Regions from separate parts of the Lysinibacillus sp. NPDC097231 genome, predicted to be linked through region 2. Evidence: a T-box and tRNA genes for the amino acid it is inferred to sense, from the RefSeq annotation. Region 2 holds a T-box; the other holds one or more tRNA genes.
The links. A T-box is a leader RNA that pairs with one kind of tRNA and senses whether it is charged. The one in region 2 lies ahead of argS (arginine--tRNA ligase), so its partner is inferred to be a tRNA-Arg.
Positions count from the first base shown of each region.

Region 1 (9,958 bases), on a different contig from region 2:
CATGTTTACATTTTGTTTAGCTAATTTGTATTTATTATGTTCTATACGATTTTCAAACTATCTACAAAAACAAAAAAACGCTTGAAACCTAGTATTCATAAGGTTTCAAGTGTTTTTCATTCTGCTGTACTGTTATAAATACAATTCATACCGTTTACATATATAACCTAATTAGCCACCCATGAAGCGCAAAATTAGCACTTCACCACAGAAAATGAAAGATGTTAAGTTCTTCCATGGGAGTTCAATAACTAACAATCAATCCCAGGTTGTATCCCGTCAAGGATTTTTTCCGTCAATGGAGTACCATCCACCAACTACATCATTGTATTTTGATGTTGGTGACGATAAACCACCAATAACTTCATCATTATAAATAAACACAGTTACTCTCGTTTTGCCCATATCAAATAAGTCATCTAAAGGGTGATTTCTCACTATAAAATCAACAGTATCTATATTTTTATATATATATTTATCAGGACTCACACTTTGGACTTCCCACATCGCTTTGTATGGTAACACTTCTAATTGTGCTTTAGAAAATCTTAAAACATCCTCTGATTCAAAAGATAAAATCTTGTATCCTAATTCCTCTAAATGACTTTTTGCTATTTCACCTTTTGCACTTAGATTCTCATCTTCCTTTACGCATCCAGCCATTAATACAAGAAAAAAAGAAATTAGTAATCCTATCTTTTTCACCATACTCCCCCTCGTATATCTTATTCAACCATTCTGCTCCGTTAGTTGAATAGTAACAATCTTTTAGAAAATTACCCATTATTTTTCCAAAACAAAAAAAGTTGCGTGTAAGGTCAGAATAGCAGAAAGCGTCATTCAGAATCGAGGGCTTTGGGTTCACACAGTTTCAACGCAAAAAAAACGATCAACTTTGTAGCTCCAATCAGACCCTGTGTAAATGATTCCACTACTATATTATAAACGTCCACAGGCTCGTTAAATAACTCTGTCAGCTTGCTACGATTATTGCTGTAAGCTAATTCAACTAAATACTTTTTGAATTGCAACAGCAGTAAATTACAAAAAAACGATTGCTATGAACGCAACCGTTTTTTTTTAACAAATAAATACACATAAAATCCGTTATTAAGACCATCTTTTATATACTCGATTTTTTTAATTGTAACTTCTATTTGGTCATCTGAAAAAGTTTTCCCTATTTTTAAAGTTGGAATTTCCCTTTTTTCTTTTTCCGTTTTTCCATTATTTTAATCTCCAGTAATTGTTATCGTTTGAGTTTTTTGATTCCATTGGACATTTGCCCCTAATGACTCACTAATAAATCTAAGTGGAACAAGCGTTTTTCCACTCTTAACTTGTGCTGGAACTGATAAATTTATTGCATTATCATTTACTTTAGCATTTTTCGAACCTATTTTCAGCCATACTTTTATATTACCTTTTGAAGCATCAATTGTTTGAGTAGATTGATTCCACTGGACATTAGCACCAAGTGATTCAAAAATACCTCTTAAAGGAACTAATGTACTACCGTTTTCTATTATCGCTTGATTACTAAATGATTGTTTCTCACCGTTTATGTAAATTGATACTCCCAGTGATGCACTAGCGTTAACTGGAGTTGGAGTTGTAGGTGTTGGCGGCGTTGAAGCTGAGTAGTTTAAATAACTTGATGCTACATACCCCTTTGTCCCGTCATTTCTTTTCACAGGATACCAAACAAAATGGTTTTTCTTCGTTGATACTTCTTCATATTCAAAAGGACCCGTAATGGTAACAATTTCGCCTTCACGTAAAGTACTAAAAGGACTATCCATAGAAGGTCTTGTCCTAAATTTTACATTAGTTGTTGTTGCACTAACTTTTTGATTTGTTTTAAAAAAATACTTTGATTTTGTTAATGGTAAATCAAAAGGATAGTTCATCGCTGAAAATTTAATATTTTCCCTGCTGTTAGAGTCATATTGAAAATGTTCACGTAAAAAAGGCAGCTCTGTTAAGTCTATTAATTCCAATTTCTCAATAATTCGGAGAATTCTTTCTTGATAGGCATTTGCATTTCTTTCACCAGTTGCTTGGACAATTGGACTATTTACTGGCTTAGTACCGTTATAAGCCATGATAGCGAAGTACCAATGTTCCAGTACATCTCTTTCCCCACCGTTGATGCTAGGTAAATCCTTCCGCTTAAACATTTTATCTAGAGTCTCTACACCAGCTTGAATATTATAGACAATATCACTTTTTAGTCTATCTTGATTGTAGCCGGCTTGATTTGTAATTTGCATAATGCCAATTCCATTATCGGCTGTCACAATCACTTCACCATTACTATCGAAATGACGCCAATTTCCACTTTCACCTTCCGCTATTGCCTTCACAATTTCAGGAGGAACATCATAACTCAGTGCTGTTTCGGTTAACAAACAGTTCATTGTGGAAGAATTAGGGTTGACCTTCGATGCCGAATCATACTTACATGTATTTTCAATATCCTTAGCTAATACATTTTTATCTAAATTTATAGTTAGAGAGAGGGCACCAATGACAATAACGCTAATCAATGGTTTCAATATCTTTTTCATATCTGATTATTACACTTCCTTTCATATTTTCTAAAGTTAAGAGATTCAGATATATGTTACCATAAACCCAATATTTGGGACAGTGGTAATATTCAATGTTTCTTTCATTTAACAGGGTTGAGTGATAAATGATAGCCCTAACATATATATTCAGTGAAAGGGTTGTAAATAGTGATTGTTGGATTTTTACCTTTTTGTGAAATAAGTAGCTTCCTAAAGTCCATTGATACAAGCCCAAGCCAAATCTATTTCAACGTCCAAAGGCTCGTTAATGGCTCTATCAACTTGCTACGATTATTTCTATAAGCTAACTCAAAGTTGAAATGAATCAGCTTTGCTACGCTCTTCCTTAATCACACCCTCCATTTGATTAACTATATTCCTAACGCTTCTGAAAAGGACTTGTAGCGAGCTATGGCAGTCTTTTCTTCTTTGATAGAAGCGGTAAGCTCCTTAGTTGTCAGTGTGAAGTCTACATCAAATAATCCCGACTTTTGGACATAAAAAAAATCCTCCATTCAATTGAATTGGAAGATAATTTCGGTACGATGTTCACATAATTTCTTAGGGTAATAAAAAAGGGATTCTGCATCAATGACCGAAGCCCCGACCGAATCCCTAGTTTCTCACAAATCCAATTGTTTCAATGGTTTGTGACTGCTTTATAGACGTCCCAGGAGGGATTCGAACCCCCGACCGACGGCTTAGAAGGCCGTTGCTCTATCCTGCTGAGCTACTGAGACATGATGTCGTTGCTATGTATTCTATAGGAAGGACAATATTTATTATATATACTTTATAGAATAATGTCAACATTATTTTTACTATGAAGGCAAGGTTTGCCTCACAATGATTATTATATGAACTTAATACTTATTTTATGCTATTTCTAAATACTGCTTTTTCAAAAAATAAGCGATTTTTTGCTAAAATAATTAAAAGCAAAAAAATGGAGGTATGAAGATGTTTAAAGATTCAGTAGTAGTTGTAACTGGTGGTGCGCAAGGGATTGGCAAAGGCATTGTACTTGCGTATGCAAGAAATGGTGCCAAGGTTGTAATTGCTGATGTAAATCGAGAAAATGGTCAGCAATTGGAAAAGGATTTGCTGGAACAAGGTTATTCAGCTCTTTTTGTTGAGACAAATGTTACGAAAGAGCAGGACATTGTTTCTTTAATGCAAAAAGTCGTCGATCATTTTGGTACTATTCATATCTTAATTAATAATGCAGGGAAATTTCAACATAAATCTGCTTACGACGTAACGTTGGGTGAATGGAATGATATTATTCATACGAATTTAACGAGCGCTTTTTTCTGTGCAAGAGAGGCTGCCAAAATTATGCGTGCAAATGACAATGGTGGCTCTATTGTTTCTCTCTCCTCTACACGGGCTGAAATGTCTGAGCCAAACACAGAAGCTTATGCTGCAACTAAAGGTGGTATTGTTGCAATAACACATGCATTAGCATGTTCTTTAGGTCCAGATAATATTACAGTGAATTGTATATCGCCTGGTTGGATTGAAACAGGTGATTATGAACAGCTCCGTAAGATTGATCACGAGCAGCATTTGTCTGGGCGTGTAGGGGTACCCGAAGACATTGCGCAGGCTTGCTTCTATTTAACAAGCCCAACGAATAATTTTGTAACGGGTATCAATCTTACAGTCGATGGTGGAATGACAAAGAAAATGATGTATGAAGAATAACCCTATCCACTCCTTTCATAAACTTTCTTTCATATTCTAGAGTACCTCAGAGTATTCTAAACTAGAATAAAGCACTTGAAGGAGTGGATATACATTGTACTCATATCCATACGGATTTTACGTAAATCCTTTAAACATGCTCTATCGTGCTCCATACACCCAATATACTGCACCTATGCGCCATTTTTTACGGCAACAAAATGATCATCGTCGCTGTATCAGTAAAGCAGAAGCCGATTATATGGCAATGAATCGTCTGTTATGGATGGAGCACGTGAATTGGACGAGGATGACAATTATCAGTATTGTCTTTAACTTACCTGATATACCTTTTGTGCAGGAACTATTGTTACGGAACGCGATAGACTTAGGTAATTGTATACGGCCATTTTATGGCGACCAAATTGCTGATCGATACGCTGAGTTGATTAAAGAACACCTTATTATTGCAGCACAGTTAGTGACTGCGGCTGCCAAAGGAGATTCAGAAACAGCAGATGCAAAAGAAAAGGAATGGTATCGGAATGCTGACGATATCGCAGTATTTTTAAATAGAATCAATCCTTATTTGAGTATAGAGGCATTACAAAAAATGTTCTATACACATTTAGCTTTAACAAAAAACGAAGCCGTAACAATGATTCAGAAAGACTATAAATCGGATGTACAAATATTTGATGATATAGAAGCAGAGGCACTCGATATGTCAGATATGATTGCTGGCGCGATTGTCATGCAATTTTGTTACCTCTTTTAAATGTTATGAAGATAAGAAGCTGGGACATAACTAAATGGTTCCTTCATAAAGCCGATTAATCTCTAAATTAACAAAAACACGATAATAGAAAAACCGAACTATTCCGAAACACTTCATGAGTGTATCATTGAATAGTTCGGTTTTTTTGTTGGCTGAAACACTTTTGTCTCAACATCTTATTGCTTTTCCAAAACTGGTGAAAAAATTCTAGCTTTTTGTCTCTTCGAATAATGAGCAATCGGTTGAATCCCTTGTATCGTTTCTTTCACAAAAGGAGCTAGCGTATTGCTTTTAATGTTAATGTGAACTGGTTGCAGTTGCCATGGCATATGATTTATATCTATGCGAAGTATGCCTTTTTTCGATTTTGACCATGAATGATAACGTTCCACTATCCATTTTTCAAAGGTGGAACTAATTATTTCACTTGAAATCGGTTGATATGAAACCCTTAACCTCTCATCTATTGATCTTAATCCATGATATAGACTTGTAAAAGAAAAAATATTATCCCTTTGCTTTAAAGCTATTTTTGAATGGCGATAGGATAGACTGGCCTTTGTAGCTAATTGGACAATAAATCGATTCGTAACATCTAAGTTAAAGAAATAGATACCCTTCATGCCGTTATATGTAACATATGTACGGACATTCAGTTGTAGGTAAGAATCTATCCCAGGAAATGGTGGTAGATATCTCATTCGTTGTCCTTTTACTTTAAAAAGGACGACGCTAAGCCAAGCATTACTTTCATAGAGATCCAGCTTAAATTCTTGCGGGATATGCGGCTCCAGTTCATTAGGCGATACTGGCCAATGCAAAAACAATACATCTTGCCATATTTGCGTCATAATCCAAGTTTTGCTCCACATCCAATAACCCCCTCCTGTAGAATCAATTCTTTCCTACTCAGGAGTTATTCAAACAAACAGCACTATTTTTGTTCTGTTTCTAGCATTTCTTTTTCCACATATTGATAATATAAATTGCGTAATTCAGATTCTTTAAAAAGACCTAAATGACTTTTATATTGTGGATGCACTAAAATTCCATGTTCTCGAAGTCTCTTAACAAACCAACCTTTTGAGTATTTATGCACCATATACATTCTCCTTCACTTTTATTCTTACATAGCGTATGCTCAAGAATTTGTGTCGTGACAATTATATGAAATCAATTTCGCCTTGGCGTAATTGCGTCCGGATTTTGAAATTGTGCCGTTTGTAGGAAGTTAACCTAAAACCGTCACTTCCTATGACAACGGTTAACTGACCTACATCGTGCAGGCCTACTTTTAAAATCCGTGACATCCGCCGGAGGCTTTGGGCCAACGTGATGTTGGTCACTCAGTTGTGTGTTGTTGTTGTTGTTGCTGTCGCTTCGCTTTCGCACAGATAAAACCTTGTTGCTGTCGCTTCGCTTTCGCACAGATAAAACCTTGTTGCTGTCGCTTCGCTTTCGCACAGATAAAACCTTGTTGCTGTCGCTTCGCTTTCACACAGATAAATTGCCACAGGACGTGGCGTTCTTAGACTGAGTTCCTCTATTTCAGTGGTGTTTGGACACCCACTGAATGAAGATAAAAAAACGAGGGAAATTATCCCTCGTTTTAGCTTATGTGCCACAAAAAGTCCTATATGGTTGATTCGATTGTGCTGGTAATGTGGCATATTCCATTTGATCCTTAGTATGTGCAAAAGGATATGCAAGAACATTTAATAATCGTTCCATCACACTGAAGTCCCCATGTTCAACAGCAGCCTCTAACGCCTCTTCCACACGATGATTTCGTGGGATTACTGCTGGATTAAGATTGCGCATTAATTGTTGGGACATGTCCTTTGTTTCTTGTTGCCTTTCCAGTCTTGCTAGCCATTTTTCATGCCAATCTTTAAATTCATTTGTGTTAAAAAGTGCTGAGTCATCCAGTTTATTGAAAGTTAATGCGATAAATGTATTCGTATAATCAGCCTGAGATTGCTGCATTAGCTTGAGAAGCTCATCTATTAGTACCGTATCCTGTTCTTCCTCATTAAAAATTCCAAGTTTCGCTCGCATACCTGCTAACCAGTTAGCATAGTAAAGCTGTGGGAATAGTTTTAGTGTCCCTTGAGCAAGATTTACTGCCTCTTCTTGATTTTCATGAATTAACGGTAATAATGCCTCGGCAAATCGTGTTAAATTCCATCCACCGATATTGGGCTGATTGCCGTAAGCATAACGACCTTGTCGATCAATAGAGCTAAAGACTGTCGCTGGATCATAAGTATCCATGAAAGCACAGGGACCATAATCTATCGTCTCACCACTAATCGTCATATTATCTGTGTTCATGACACCGTGTATAAAACCAACTAGCTGCCATTGTGCAATGAGAGACGCCTGCTTCTTGATGACTTCTTGAAGTAGATATAGATAACGATTTGGGGTATCATCAGCATGAGGATAATGACGTTCCAATGCATAATCCGCCAGTATTAGAAGCTCTTCGTCAGTCCCCCATTGTGCCGCATATTGGAAAGTTCCTACTCGCAAATGGCTACTTGCAACCCGAGTTAAAATAGCACCTCGAAGTTCGGTTTCGCGAATAATCGTTTCACCTGTTGTCATCACGGCTAAACATCGAGTGGTCGGAATACCGAGAGCATACATAGCTTCACTTATAATATATTCACGTAGCATTGGACCAAGTGCAGCACGACCATCTCCTCCACGTGAATAAGGGGTTCTACCGGAGCCTTTAAGTGCGATATCAAATCGTTCATTTTTTGGAGTTATTTGCTCACCTAGCAATAGGGCTCTTCCATCCCCAAGCATATTAAAATGGCCAAATTGATGGCCTGCATAAGCTTGTGCAATAGGCATGCCACCAGTCGGTATGTCGTTACCAGCAAAAATTGCTTCCGCTTCTTCACTTTGCAAAGCGTCTGAGTTTAACCCAAGTAATTTTGCGACTGGTTCATTTAGCATTATTAATTTTGGGGAGCGTACTGGATTTAAAGTGAGTGAAGTATAAAAAATGCTTGGTAGACGGACATAACTATTATCAAAATTCCATCCTATTGTATTTTCCATGTTTTCTCCTTTGATGCTTTTATATTATTGTTTCTACTTCATCCTAAACAATTCATAGCCATTTTTACCATTTGTTTAGATCAATTTCGCCTTGGCGTAATTGCGTCCGGATTTTGAATTGTGCCTAGGCCTGCGTGAGGGCCGACACGATGTCGGTCATTTCGGTAAAGCCACAGGACGTGGCGTTCTTAGACTGAGTTCCTCTATTTCAGTAGGTGCTTGGACACCCACTGAAAAGGTAATCAAAATCGCATTCATCTCATCAACTATAGAGGTGGGAGTCTTCAACTGAATGAAAGTAAAAGAAAAACGCTTTGAGTTTCTAAAAACTTAAGCGTTTTTGTTAAATTATTTTCGCGTAAACGTATGACTAGAAATACAGTGATTCTCTTCCGTAAAGAACTTTACTTCAAAATAAGTATCTTCAATCTCTATGAGGGCAAAGCTTTTCTCTTTACGACCACGTGGCTTTAATAAGCTTCCTGGATTTAAAAATAATAGATCATCAATCATTTCAGCACCGAGGATATGAGAATGTCCGAAGCACACAATTTGTGCGTTAACCTCTTTGGCACGATAAGACAAAGATAAGATAGATGTTTTCACATTGAATAAATGACCATGTGTGACAAAGACTCTTACGTCCGCTATTTCAAATACTGCTTCATTGGGAAAGGCTTTATCGCTATCACAATTCCCTCGTACTTTTTTCATGCGCTCCAACGCTTCATGTGTATAAGGAAGCTCACTATCTCCACAATGAATCAAAGTTTCAACACTTGGGTAATAGCCACGAACTTTTTCAATCACATCACTATCACCATGTGTATCACTCATAACTAGTATTTGCATGGATATCACCTCTTACTTAATAAGATTAGGTAAATGTTCCTTCAACTTACGAATCGCATTCCCACGGTGGGAAATCGCACCTTTTTCTTCTGCTGTTAGCTCAGCCATCATATGGTTTAAGCTTGGTACGAAGAAGATTGGATCATATCCAAAGCCGTTCGTGCCACGCTTTTCGTGTGCAATGACACCTTCACAAGTACCAAAAACAGTTGTCGTTTCAAAGTCTGGCCCTGCAATAGCGATACAGCAGCAGAAGCGTGCTGTTCGTTTTTCATCTTCGACATTTTTCAAGTTTTCTAACAGCTTCACCATGTTTGCCTCATCATCATGATCACCCGCATAACGAGCAGAATAAACACCTGGTTCACCATTTAATGCATCGACAGCTAATCCACTATCATCAGCAATAACAATTGTACCAAGCTCTTTTGCCAATGTTTCTGCCTTTAATACAGCATTTTCTTCAAAAGTAGTGCCTGTTTCTTCTATTTCCATCTCTGGAGCAACATCAAACATTGTTACTACTTCATAGCCAAGTGGACCAAATAATGCCTCGAAGTCTTTTGCTTTTCCTTTGTTTTTAGTTGCAATCACTACTTGTTTCATGTTATTGAGCTCCTCCCACTTTGTTCGCTAATTCACCAAGTGCCTCTTTTTGAAGTGCAATCAATTCTTGAATACCCTTTTCACCTAACGAAAGGAGATCATTTAATTCTTCACGAGAAAAGGTTGCTTCTTCGCCTGTACCCTGTAGTTCAACGAATTGACCAGCTCCTGTCATGACGATATTCATATCTACCGCAGCAGCAACATCTTCAACGTAGTTTAAATCTAAAATTGCACCATGATCCTCTACAATCCCAACACTCGTTGCAGCTAAGTAGTCTGTCACTGGGAATTTTTTTAATTGCTTTTGTTCTGCAAATTTGGAAATTGCCTGAGTCATCGCTACAAATGCACCGGTAATGGATGCTGTACGTGTCCCTCCATCGGC
Region 1 is NZ_JBIWDH010000006.1:111,164-121,121, forward strand. It holds gene ACIQXF_RS06185 (hypothetical protein) at 280-708, opposite strand; gene ACIQXF_RS06190 (stalk domain-containing protein) at 1,233-2,570, opposite strand; tRNA gene ACIQXF_RS06195 (tRNA-Arg) at 3,240-3,313, opposite strand; gene ACIQXF_RS06200 (SDR family NAD(P)-dependent oxidoreductase) at 3,534-4,280, shown strand; gene ACIQXF_RS06205 (hypothetical protein) at 4,375-5,037, shown strand; gene ACIQXF_RS06210 (YqjF family protein) at 5,214-5,909, opposite strand; gene ACIQXF_RS06215 (DUF2639 domain-containing protein) at 5,972-6,139, opposite strand; gene ACIQXF_RS06220 (hypothetical protein) at 6,380-6,535, opposite strand; gene ACIQXF_RS06225 (protein adenylyltransferase SelO) at 6,652-8,112, opposite strand; gene ACIQXF_RS06230 (metallophosphoesterase) at 8,461-8,964, opposite strand; gene ACIQXF_RS06235 (XTP/dITP diphosphatase) at 8,977-9,570, opposite strand; gene rph (ribonuclease PH) at 9,572-9,958, opposite strand, start outside.
Region 1: it encodes a tRNA-Arg, which carries the amino acid that the T-box ahead of argS (arginine--tRNA ligase) is inferred to sense. The anticodon was not compared.

Region 2 (9,958 bases):
TCTCCGCATACGTTCACCAAAACTTTCTTTTAACATCTTTTCTTTTCTATCATAAACAAGGTTTTCCTACGTTTCAAGTTTACATAATAATATTATTTTAAATCATATACTATAAAAATACGACAAACCTCTTTTATGCAATTCGTTATACCTATAAAAAGGAATTCTTTTTTAGCTTTGCTATGAAAAATGACTTATAATCAACATTCAAAATATTATTATTAAAAAGGAAATTTATTTTTAAATCAATTTCGCCTTGGCGTAATTGCGTCCTGATTTTGAATTGTGCTCAGGCCTGCACGATGCAGGTCAGTTAGCCGTTTTCGCAGGATGCGAAGGGTTTAGGCTAACATCCTTTTATTAATTCCTTTCAAAATCCGTGACATCCGCCGGAGGCTTTATCTTCATTCAGTGGGTGTTCAAACACCTACTGAATGAAGATAACACATCTACCTCGATGAAGTAGATGCGTTGTGAGATCCTACATACTTTCTGGCGCTTCAATCCCTAATAATGCTAATGATTCTTTTAAAATAATGGCTACACATTGGCAAAATGCTAAACGTGATTGTTGTAGCGCTTCATCTGCTAAAACTTTATTGTGAGCATAATATTTGTTAAATAAACGAGCTACATGTAAGGAGTATCTGGCAATTTGTGATGGTTCTGCTTGCTCAAATGCATTGGTAACCACTTTCGGAAACTGTTCTAGTAATAAAATAACTGGCCATGCTTGCTCACCTAATTTGTCAAAAGATACCTCGTGACTTTTTACATTGCCTTTTTCTAAAAGAGATGTGATTCGAGCATGAGTATATTGAATATATGGGCCAGTTTCTCCCTCAAAATTCATCATTTGCTCAATTGAAAATTCAATATCATGTAGACGATCATTTTTTAAATCATTAAAAATAACCGCTCCTACACCAACTTGATGGGCTACACTATCTTTTTTCCCTAGCGTTGGGTTTTTTTCCTCAATATTGCGCTTCGCCGTAGCAATCGCTTCAGTCAGCACCTCCCCTAATAAAACAATTTTCCCCTTACGAGTGGACATTTTTTTACCGTCTTTAAGAATCATCCCAAAAGGCACATGCTGTAAGTCTGTTGCCCAATCATAGCCCATTTTCTCTATAACGTGAAATAGTTGCTTAAAATGAAGAGATTGTTCATTACCCACAACATAAAATATCTTTTTTGGGTTATATTGCTGTTGACGATAAAAAGCAGCCGCTAAATCACGAGTCGCGTAGAGCGTAGCACCATCTGTTTTAGTCATTAAACATGGAGGCATATTGTCGATTTCCACAACATAAGCCCCTTTAGATTTTACAAGTAGCTCCTTGTCTTCTAACTCTTTCACAACCGCGGCCATTTTATCATTGTAGAAGGCTTCCCCATCGAATGAATCAAAGTCAATTCCAAGCAACTGATAAATGATCTTGAATTCTTCTAATGATGCATTTCTAAACCATTGCCATAGAGCTAGCGCCTCCTCGTCACCATTCTCTAATGCTTTAAAGGCGGCACGTGCCAAATCATTAAGTGAATCGTCTTTCTCTGCTTCTTCATGGAATTTCACATAAATTTTTAATAATTCCGCGATTGGTGCAGCTTTAATCGTTTGTTGATCTCCCCATCGTCTATAGGCAACAATTAATTTACCAAATTGTGTTCCCCAGTCCCCTAAATGATTTATGCGAATTGCTTTATAGCCATTTTTCTCGGCAATATTTGCTAAAGCATTGCCGATCACTGTAGAACGTAAATGCCCCATGGAAAAAGGCTTGGCGATGTTAGGGGAAGAAAAATCAAAAACGATATTTCCCTTCGATTGCTGCTGGCTCCCGTATAAATGTTGTTCTGTTGATATTTTGTTAAGCACCTGTTGTGTAATGATGGACTGATGTAAAAATAGATTGACGTATCCACCAACAACTTGAACATCCTGAATGTAATTACATTCCACATTGTCTTTTATCTCTGTAGCAATAATGTGAGGCGATTTTCTCAATTTTTTTGCAAGGGTAAAGCATAGAAAAGCTACATCCCCTAGCTCCAAATTTTTCGGTTTTTCTAATAAATGTACAACTTCTGTTTCTGTCAGCTGATTATCTAATGCAACAGCAATACTTTTAGCTATTTGTTCATTTATGTTCATCTCTTATCTTCCTTTCTTCTATTTTATTAATAATAAAAAAGCTCCCGTCTCTAAAAAATAGAGACGAGAGCATAGTTATCCCGTGGTACCACTCTAGTTGCCATATCAAATGACCACTTTCCATTGCTAACGAGGTGACTCCCCGATATTCTCTACTACTAATTCGAGAATCTTCTCCAAAGTGCGTTTCATTTATGGTTCCTGTATTAGGCTCACACCGCCCCTAACTCGCTTTCCAGTTGCTCCATAAACTACTCTCTTTTTCATCGAATTTATCCTTAATTTTGAAACATTTTACAGTAGTCCCCTATTTAAGTCAACAGGTCTTTTTTCTTACATACCATTTACATCCATTTTAAGGATTTACATAACAAAGAGAGCATATACATTAAGCAGCTTGCTTCCTTACTTTGGGTCGCAAGGTTTAGCTGTACTTTGATTCGATTACCTTCCCCTACTGTGGCGTAACAAAAAAGCCTGCCGACATACTGGTAAATTTCTTTGTAATAAGACACATAAATGTAAGCAAGATTATAAAATTTGTACTTAAAGAAAAAACTCCATTTTGAATTTTTTCAAAGTGGAGTTTCTATCGTTTATTTTAAACTTTATTTCGAACCTATATGATATTGCCAGGGAACATTCCTCACGAGTGAGAATGTTCCTTTTCTGCATAATGAATGACCTCAGCCATGATGGCATACATCTCTTTTAATTGTAGTTCCTTATTTTCTGAAATTCTTTGCGCTAATTTTCCACTGATAATACCTTTTTCAATCAATAAATCCCAGCTATTTGTACTTGACTTGCCTATAAGTACTTCCGTCAAGAAATCTGCAACTTCATCTCTTGTGATCGGATCCTTTTCCTTATTAGCTACTTTATAGATAACGGTATCCAGCTTATCTCCCAGTTCTTTCGTCTTTTCTGGGTAGGCACGTAGAATGCCCTCTTTTAGCATTTTCGCGAATTTAATCTTTGTTGCCTTATCTTCAACGAATAAGTCATTGGAGTAACCACCAACAACGAGTCCGTAATTGATTAATGTTTGAATCGATTTATCATACCATTCATCTTTATATGGATAATCCACAGAAAATTGATCCACAAAAGCCCCTTGTTTTTTTAAATTTTCTCTTAAGGTATTGATGAGCTTTTTGTTCTTGCTCATTTCTCTAAAGCTCACATCGTGTTTAATAGCTAATACTGCAGCTGCTCCTGCCGCTTCTCCTGTCACCATACCCGTTGGAACCACACGTACACTGCCTGCTGCGAGCGATGAATAACCTGCAGAACGTCCCACCACGAGCAAGCCATCGATTTCTTTAGGTACTAACGAACGGAAAGGAATGGCGTATTGCTTTGGAGCCGAAATTACATATCCATAATCATGAGGTGTTTGTGCTTGAACATCAACCGGGTAAGCACCTAAGCCAATACTATCCCAGTGATCGCTATTCTTCCAAACATCGGACATCGGTAATTGGTACTCTGCCCAAATATGTCTTGTTTCTCTGACATATAGTTCCTCTGGATAGCTCACAATCTCAGCATTTTCAAAGCCAGGAAACTGCTCTTTTAAATAACGTAAAATATGTTCTGTCTCTTTCTTTCCTTTATCGATTGCTTCCTGTTTCGAGTGTTTATTCAAGCCATCTATGTGGAAAATTTGTAAAGCATTAATGTAATATTCATCATCTACTTTTGCTAAATTCAAGCCTCGTAATCTCGTACCTTCTTCCACAGGCTTGTAGTCATCATGAAGCTTTGTAAACCCCCACATAACTGAATCATTTAAGTGAGCACCACCGAAAGTATTAGAGTTTGCTGCTGTCTTCACTTTATCCCAATCAACATTTTTCAAATGAATCATTAACGTAACAGCCATTCTTTTATCCTTTATGCCAATATCTTCTCCACCCATGAAAAAAGGGACTTTTGACATTGCAGCAAATTCAGCATCCTGTGTTGCATCAATGAATGCCTTACCTTTCACAACATACGTACCATATTTATTTTTTAATTTCACAGATGTTAGTTGATGATTATCAACATTGGCATTCATGACTTCCGTTTGTACAGAAAGCGTTAAATTTGGTTCGTCATCGACAAGCTTTTTAAAGGCCGCCTTAGCACCTAAAATGCCAAATGCATCTTTGCCTTTTACCAGCTCGTGCCATTCTTTAAAAATGCCCATACTGACTGATCTTTTATCGTCATTTCGAGGTATATCAAGGAAATTTAGCATTCCATACGTAAATAGCCCTCCTAAATCCTCACGATTTTCTACTAGCAGTGTTTTAGCCCCATTACGAGCTGCTGATACTGCCGCCGCAACTCCTTCTGGCTCTCCGCCAATAACAATCACATCATATTCTTCATCTATGTTTTTTATAGGAATTGGCTTTTCAAAGTTTTCCACAAGTTTTTTATAGGCCATCTCACTTCTAATTTCTGAAATTAGATAATAGCTTCCTATTCCTAGTACAATTACTACTATTAAAATGGCTGACCACAGCAAGCCCTTACCCATAACATACCTCCAATAGATAAAATTCCCATCTGAATCTCTTGTTATACTAACATGTTCACCTTTAAAAGACGAGTTGAACATGGTTTTTGTTACATTTATTAACGATTTCACATTAGCTTGATGAATTGATACATTAACGTGGGTTCGTAGCAAACCTAGAAGGTCGCTTCAGTTCCGATATTCAAAATAGTTATTCATGCAGCTGAACGAATCCCTCTTTAACATGAAGAACTCAGCGTGATAAGTTCAAAATGTGGGTTTCATTTTCTATCGTCCGAACAAGTGATATCATTTCCGAACGATGCGGCACAAAAATATTATGAATGATAACCTTCTACTGACAGTTACCTATACCGGCATTTGTAGAGGTGAAGTGCAGGGGCTGCAATTGCAGAATTTCACTTTAAGAATTCAAATGCATTAAGCACACAAGAAACGATAAAGATGTATGTATAACCTAAAACAAAAAACAGATATAGAACCATTCTAGTCGATAATGTAGTATTGAAGCAAATGGAACCTATCAAAATATTGTAGGTCTTTGTAATTGTTTTCTTATGGTAAAAAATTAACCAAAGATACTATCCTCTTTCTCTCGAAAAATTACACCTATAGAAAAGATGGAAACGGCGTCTGTATCTTTATTCAGTTTCAGTATATAAGTAGCTGTTAAAGGAGTCCTGGCTAATCAATACTTTAAATACGATAAACGTTGGTTTAATAATGTTTATAGACTATGGAACATATTTCATGATATACTAGTGCCATTGTGAAAAAAGGAGGAACTTGCATGATTCAAGTAAGTAATGTAGGTCTTCGCTATGGCGATCGTAAACTATTTGAAGACGTAAATATAAAATTCACACCAGGGAATTGCTACGGTTTAATCGGGGCAAATGGTGCCGGTAAATCAACATTTTTAAAAATTCTTTCTGGTGAAATCGAAGCCCAGGAAGGCCACGTATCAATGGGTAAGGACGAACGCTTATCTGTCCTTAAACAAAACCACTTTGAATACGATGAATTCAATGTATTAGATACAGTTGTTATGGGGAACAAACGTCTTTGGGAAGTAAAAGCTGAAAAAGACGCTATCTACGCAAAAGAAGACTTTTCTGATGAAGATGGCATGCGTGCTGCTGAATTAGAAGGTGAATTCGCTGACCTAAATGGTTGGGAAGCTGACTCAGAAGCAGCAACATTATTAAACGGATTAGGGATTGGCGATGAGCTTCACTATATGCTAATGGCTGACCTTGAAGGTTCTGACAAAGTCAAAGTATTATTAGCACAAGCTCTATTTGGTAAACCTGACGTTCTATTACTAGATGAGCCTACCAACCACCTTGACTTAAAGGCAATCCAATGGTTAGAAGAATTCTTAATTAACTTTGAAAATACGGTTATTGTCGTATCCCATGACCGTCACTTCTTAAACAAAGTATGTACACATATTGCTGACCTTGATTTCTCAAAAATCCAATTATATGTTGGGAACTATGACTTCTGGTATGAGTCTAGCCAATTAGCACAAAAAATGATGGCAGACCAAAACAAGAAGAAAGAAGAAAAGATTAAAGAACTACAAGCATTCGTTGCTCGTTTCTCTGCGAACGCTTCGAAATCTAGCCAAGCGACTTCTCGTAAAAAAATGCTGGATAAAATCGAGCTTGACGACATTAAACCTTCTAGCCGTAAATATCCATTCATCAACTTCCAAACTGGACGTGAAATCGGTAATGATGTGTTAACAGTGGATGGCCTTACAGCAAGCAATGAAGGCGAAACACTATTTAAAGATATTCGCTTTTCAATGAACAAAGAAGATAAAATCATTTTACTTGGTAATCCAATGGCAAAAACGGCTCTTCTTGATATCCTAATGGACGAAAGAAAAGCAGATGCTGGTACGTTCAAATGGGGCGTAACAACATCTCAAAGCTACTTTGAAAATGATCACGATAAATACTTCGAAGGTTCAGAGAAATCATTAGTGGAATGGTTACGCCAATATTCTCCTGATGATGAAACAGAAAGCTTTTTACGCGGCTTCTTAGGTCGTATGCTATTCTCTGGTGAGGAAGTAAAAAAATCCCCTTCTGTACTATCAGGAGGAGAAAAAGTACGTTGTATGCTTTCTAAAATGATGCTTGCAACAGCAAACGTTATTTTACTTGATGAACCAACGAACCACCTTGACCTTGAATCTATTCAGGCACTAAACGAAGGACTAATGCGCTTCAAAGGTGCAATGCTCTTCACATCTCATGACCATCAGTTCATCCAAACAATTGCGAACCGTGTCATCGAAATCCGTGAAGACGGCACAATTTTAGATAAACTATTAACTTATGATGAATTCCTTGAATGGAAAGATAGCCAAGGTTTAAGCTAATAACAACAGGGTTCTCCTATTAAAAAGGAGAACCCTGTTATTTTGTATGGATTTAATTCTTATGGGTGCCTTGTAGATTCTAACTTTCTTTACTTATAAAGCAACTGTCAGATTATTTTTTGTTTATTTTTGCATTTCCTTCGTAGGACCCATTACGCCTGGTACTGGTAAATCTGCTTGACGTAGGAGCACTGTCATTTGTCCTCGATGATGTGTTTGATGATCGATCATGGCACGTAATAATGCGCCTCTTTGTATTGGACCTACAAAGCCCTTTACTTCCTCCGCTAAATCCTCGTCGGATAGCTTTGCTACTTCTTCTTTCACGCCATTTACTACTTTTTCGTAAGCTGCTACAATCTCAGCAGCCGTAGCTGGAATAGGATCTTCTTGACGAATCATCGGCACTTTTAAACCTGCTAAAAAACTAAAATATCCAGCAGCCCCAACTAAATGCCAGCCTAACCAGCCAAGTGTACTGTGGCCTTCCACGATGCTTTGTCCTAGCTTTTCATCCGTTACTGCCTTCAATACTTGAAGCGTCCCTTGAGATGCAGCTGTCCACTCATGTAAAAAATCATTCACTTGTCGATACATAAGAATACCCCCCATTTTTGGTAATTTCATTTCTATCATAGTAAATTCTCAACTCTCTTACAAGTTTCTGCTCTTAAGTTTACATAATATTATTATTTTATAATCTAATATAACAATATTTTTTAGTCACTTTTACACCGCAATGCTAAAGTTCAAGTATCCCCTCATAAAATTGTAAAATCATGTATAATAGCTTTGTCTGATGATCAATTATTCCTTGGCATAATTGAGTCCGGAATCGGGTTTGTGCTTGCACAAAGAACTCCTTTCCGATTCCGTGACATCCGCCGGAGGCTTTAAATTATTTCAGCGGATGTTTTGGACAACCGCTGAAATAATTTAAATAGAAAGAGGTATTTTATGTTTTCCCCATTAAAAAAAGGCGATACAATTGGCATTTACTCGCCCTCCAAACCAGCTACGGTGACAGCAAAAGCTCGCTATGAACGAGGCAAGGAACGTCTACAAGCGCTAGGCTTTACCATAAAAGAAGGGTCTTTAACTGGCAAAGAGGATTTTTACCGCTCAGGGACACCTAAAGAACGAGCTCAGGAGCTTAATGCCCTTCTTCGTGATCCCCAAATCAAAATGATCTTACCGACAATGGGTGGTACGAACGCCAATAGTATGCTTCCCTATCTAGATTACCAAGCCCTAAAGCACAACCCCAAAATACTCGTAGGGTTGTCTGATGTTACCGCCATACTTCTTGCCATGTATGCAAAGACTGGCGTTCCTGTTTTTTATGGACCTTCTGTAGCTTCTACATTTGGTGAATTTCCTCCATTTGTCCATTATACAGAGCAATATTTTAAAGATTTGTTTTTACATTCATTATCGATTCCCTATGACATGCCAATCCCACCAATTTGGACAGATGACCGACTAAATTGGTTAGAAAAGACTTCTGAAAAAACACAGCATGATAATTCATGGATAACGGTACACCCTGGGATAGCTGAAGGGCGTCTAATCGGTGGAAATCTAAATACGATGTACGGCTTTATTGGAACACCTTACTTCCCTCAAATCAAAGAAGGAGATATTTTACTTCTTGAAGATACATCTAAAACAATTGCAGTTGTTGAGAAAAACTTTGCCATGCTAAAATTGCACGGTATTTTGGACAAAGCTTCCGCAATTATTTTAGGAAAGCATGAACAATACGATGATTTAGGCACTGGGAGAAAGCCTTATGATGTGTTGCTAGAGCAGCTCGATGATTGTGCTATTCCAATTATCGCTGATGTCGATTGCTGCCACACACACCCTCTCCATGCCATGCCTATTGGTCTACGTGTACGTGTCGATGCAACTAATAAGAAGATTAGCTTTCTAGAAAACTGGTTTTCCTAACATTCGTATAACCTAGGAACACCGAGTATAATGAGAGAAAATAGTAGATAGGGTTTGGAACACAGGGTCGGCGTTTTTTCATTTTAGGTAAGGAGGGAGTTTTGATGAATGATATACATAGGTCATCAACTGAAGAAGAACTGACAGAAGAAGAATTGATCGAGCTTGTCCTTGCTGAACAGCAAAAAGCGTTAGCGCAAGAACAGGAAGAACGCCAGCGTGGTAAAAAGCCAAAAAAACAAAAACCGATTGTCAAATGGGTTGTCTGGAGTATGGCATTTGTGTTATTTTTGAATACATTTGCTCTTATCTTTCAAATTTATACCATTCCTGCTATTGAATTTTTGAAGGTATCTACTAAGTTATCGGCGCAAGAAGATATCAAAACCTATAAGAAGGCTGTTGTAGAAGTATCTACGGGTTCTAGTAAAGGTACAGGCTTTGCTATTTCTCCAGATGGTCTTGTTGTAACGAATGCGCATGTTGTAGAAAATGCTGATAAATTTTTAGTCATTTTTCCTGAGGAAGGCTTAATGGAAGCGGAGTTACTGCAAAACTATCCAGATGTTGATTTAGCATTGTTGAAAGTAACTGCTGACAAGTTACCGTCCCTCCCCCTCGCCGAAAATCCTAGCTATAGCAAAAATGAGCATGTCTATTTTATTGGCAATCCGCTAGCCTTTACGGGCATTGCTAATGAAGGTACCCTACTTGAATCAACATATCTAGATGATTGGCAGGAACCCGTAATGATGATGAAGGCCCCTGTTTATCGAGGAAATAGTGGGAGTCCTGTCATAAATGCTGATGGTGAGGTTATCGGAATCGTCTTTGCAACGATGAAAAAAGATCCATATGGTCGTGTCGGTTTGTTTATACCGGTTCAAGTGTTACAACATCTATTACAATAGCACAG
Region 2 is NZ_JBIWDH010000002.1:95,061-105,018, reverse strand. It holds gene ACIQXF_RS02280 (TcaA NTF2-like domain-containing protein) at 1-36, opposite strand, end outside; gene argS (arginine--tRNA ligase) at 482-2,161, opposite strand; T-box leader at 2,218-2,437, opposite strand; gene ACIQXF_RS02270 (FAD-dependent oxidoreductase) at 2,808-4,694, opposite strand; gene ACIQXF_RS02265 (ABC-F family ATP-binding cassette domain-containing protein) at 5,485-7,089, shown strand; gene ACIQXF_RS02260 (DinB family protein) at 7,213-7,686, opposite strand; gene ACIQXF_RS02255 (S66 family peptidase) at 8,047-9,042, shown strand; gene ACIQXF_RS02250 (S1C family serine protease) at 9,147-9,953, shown strand.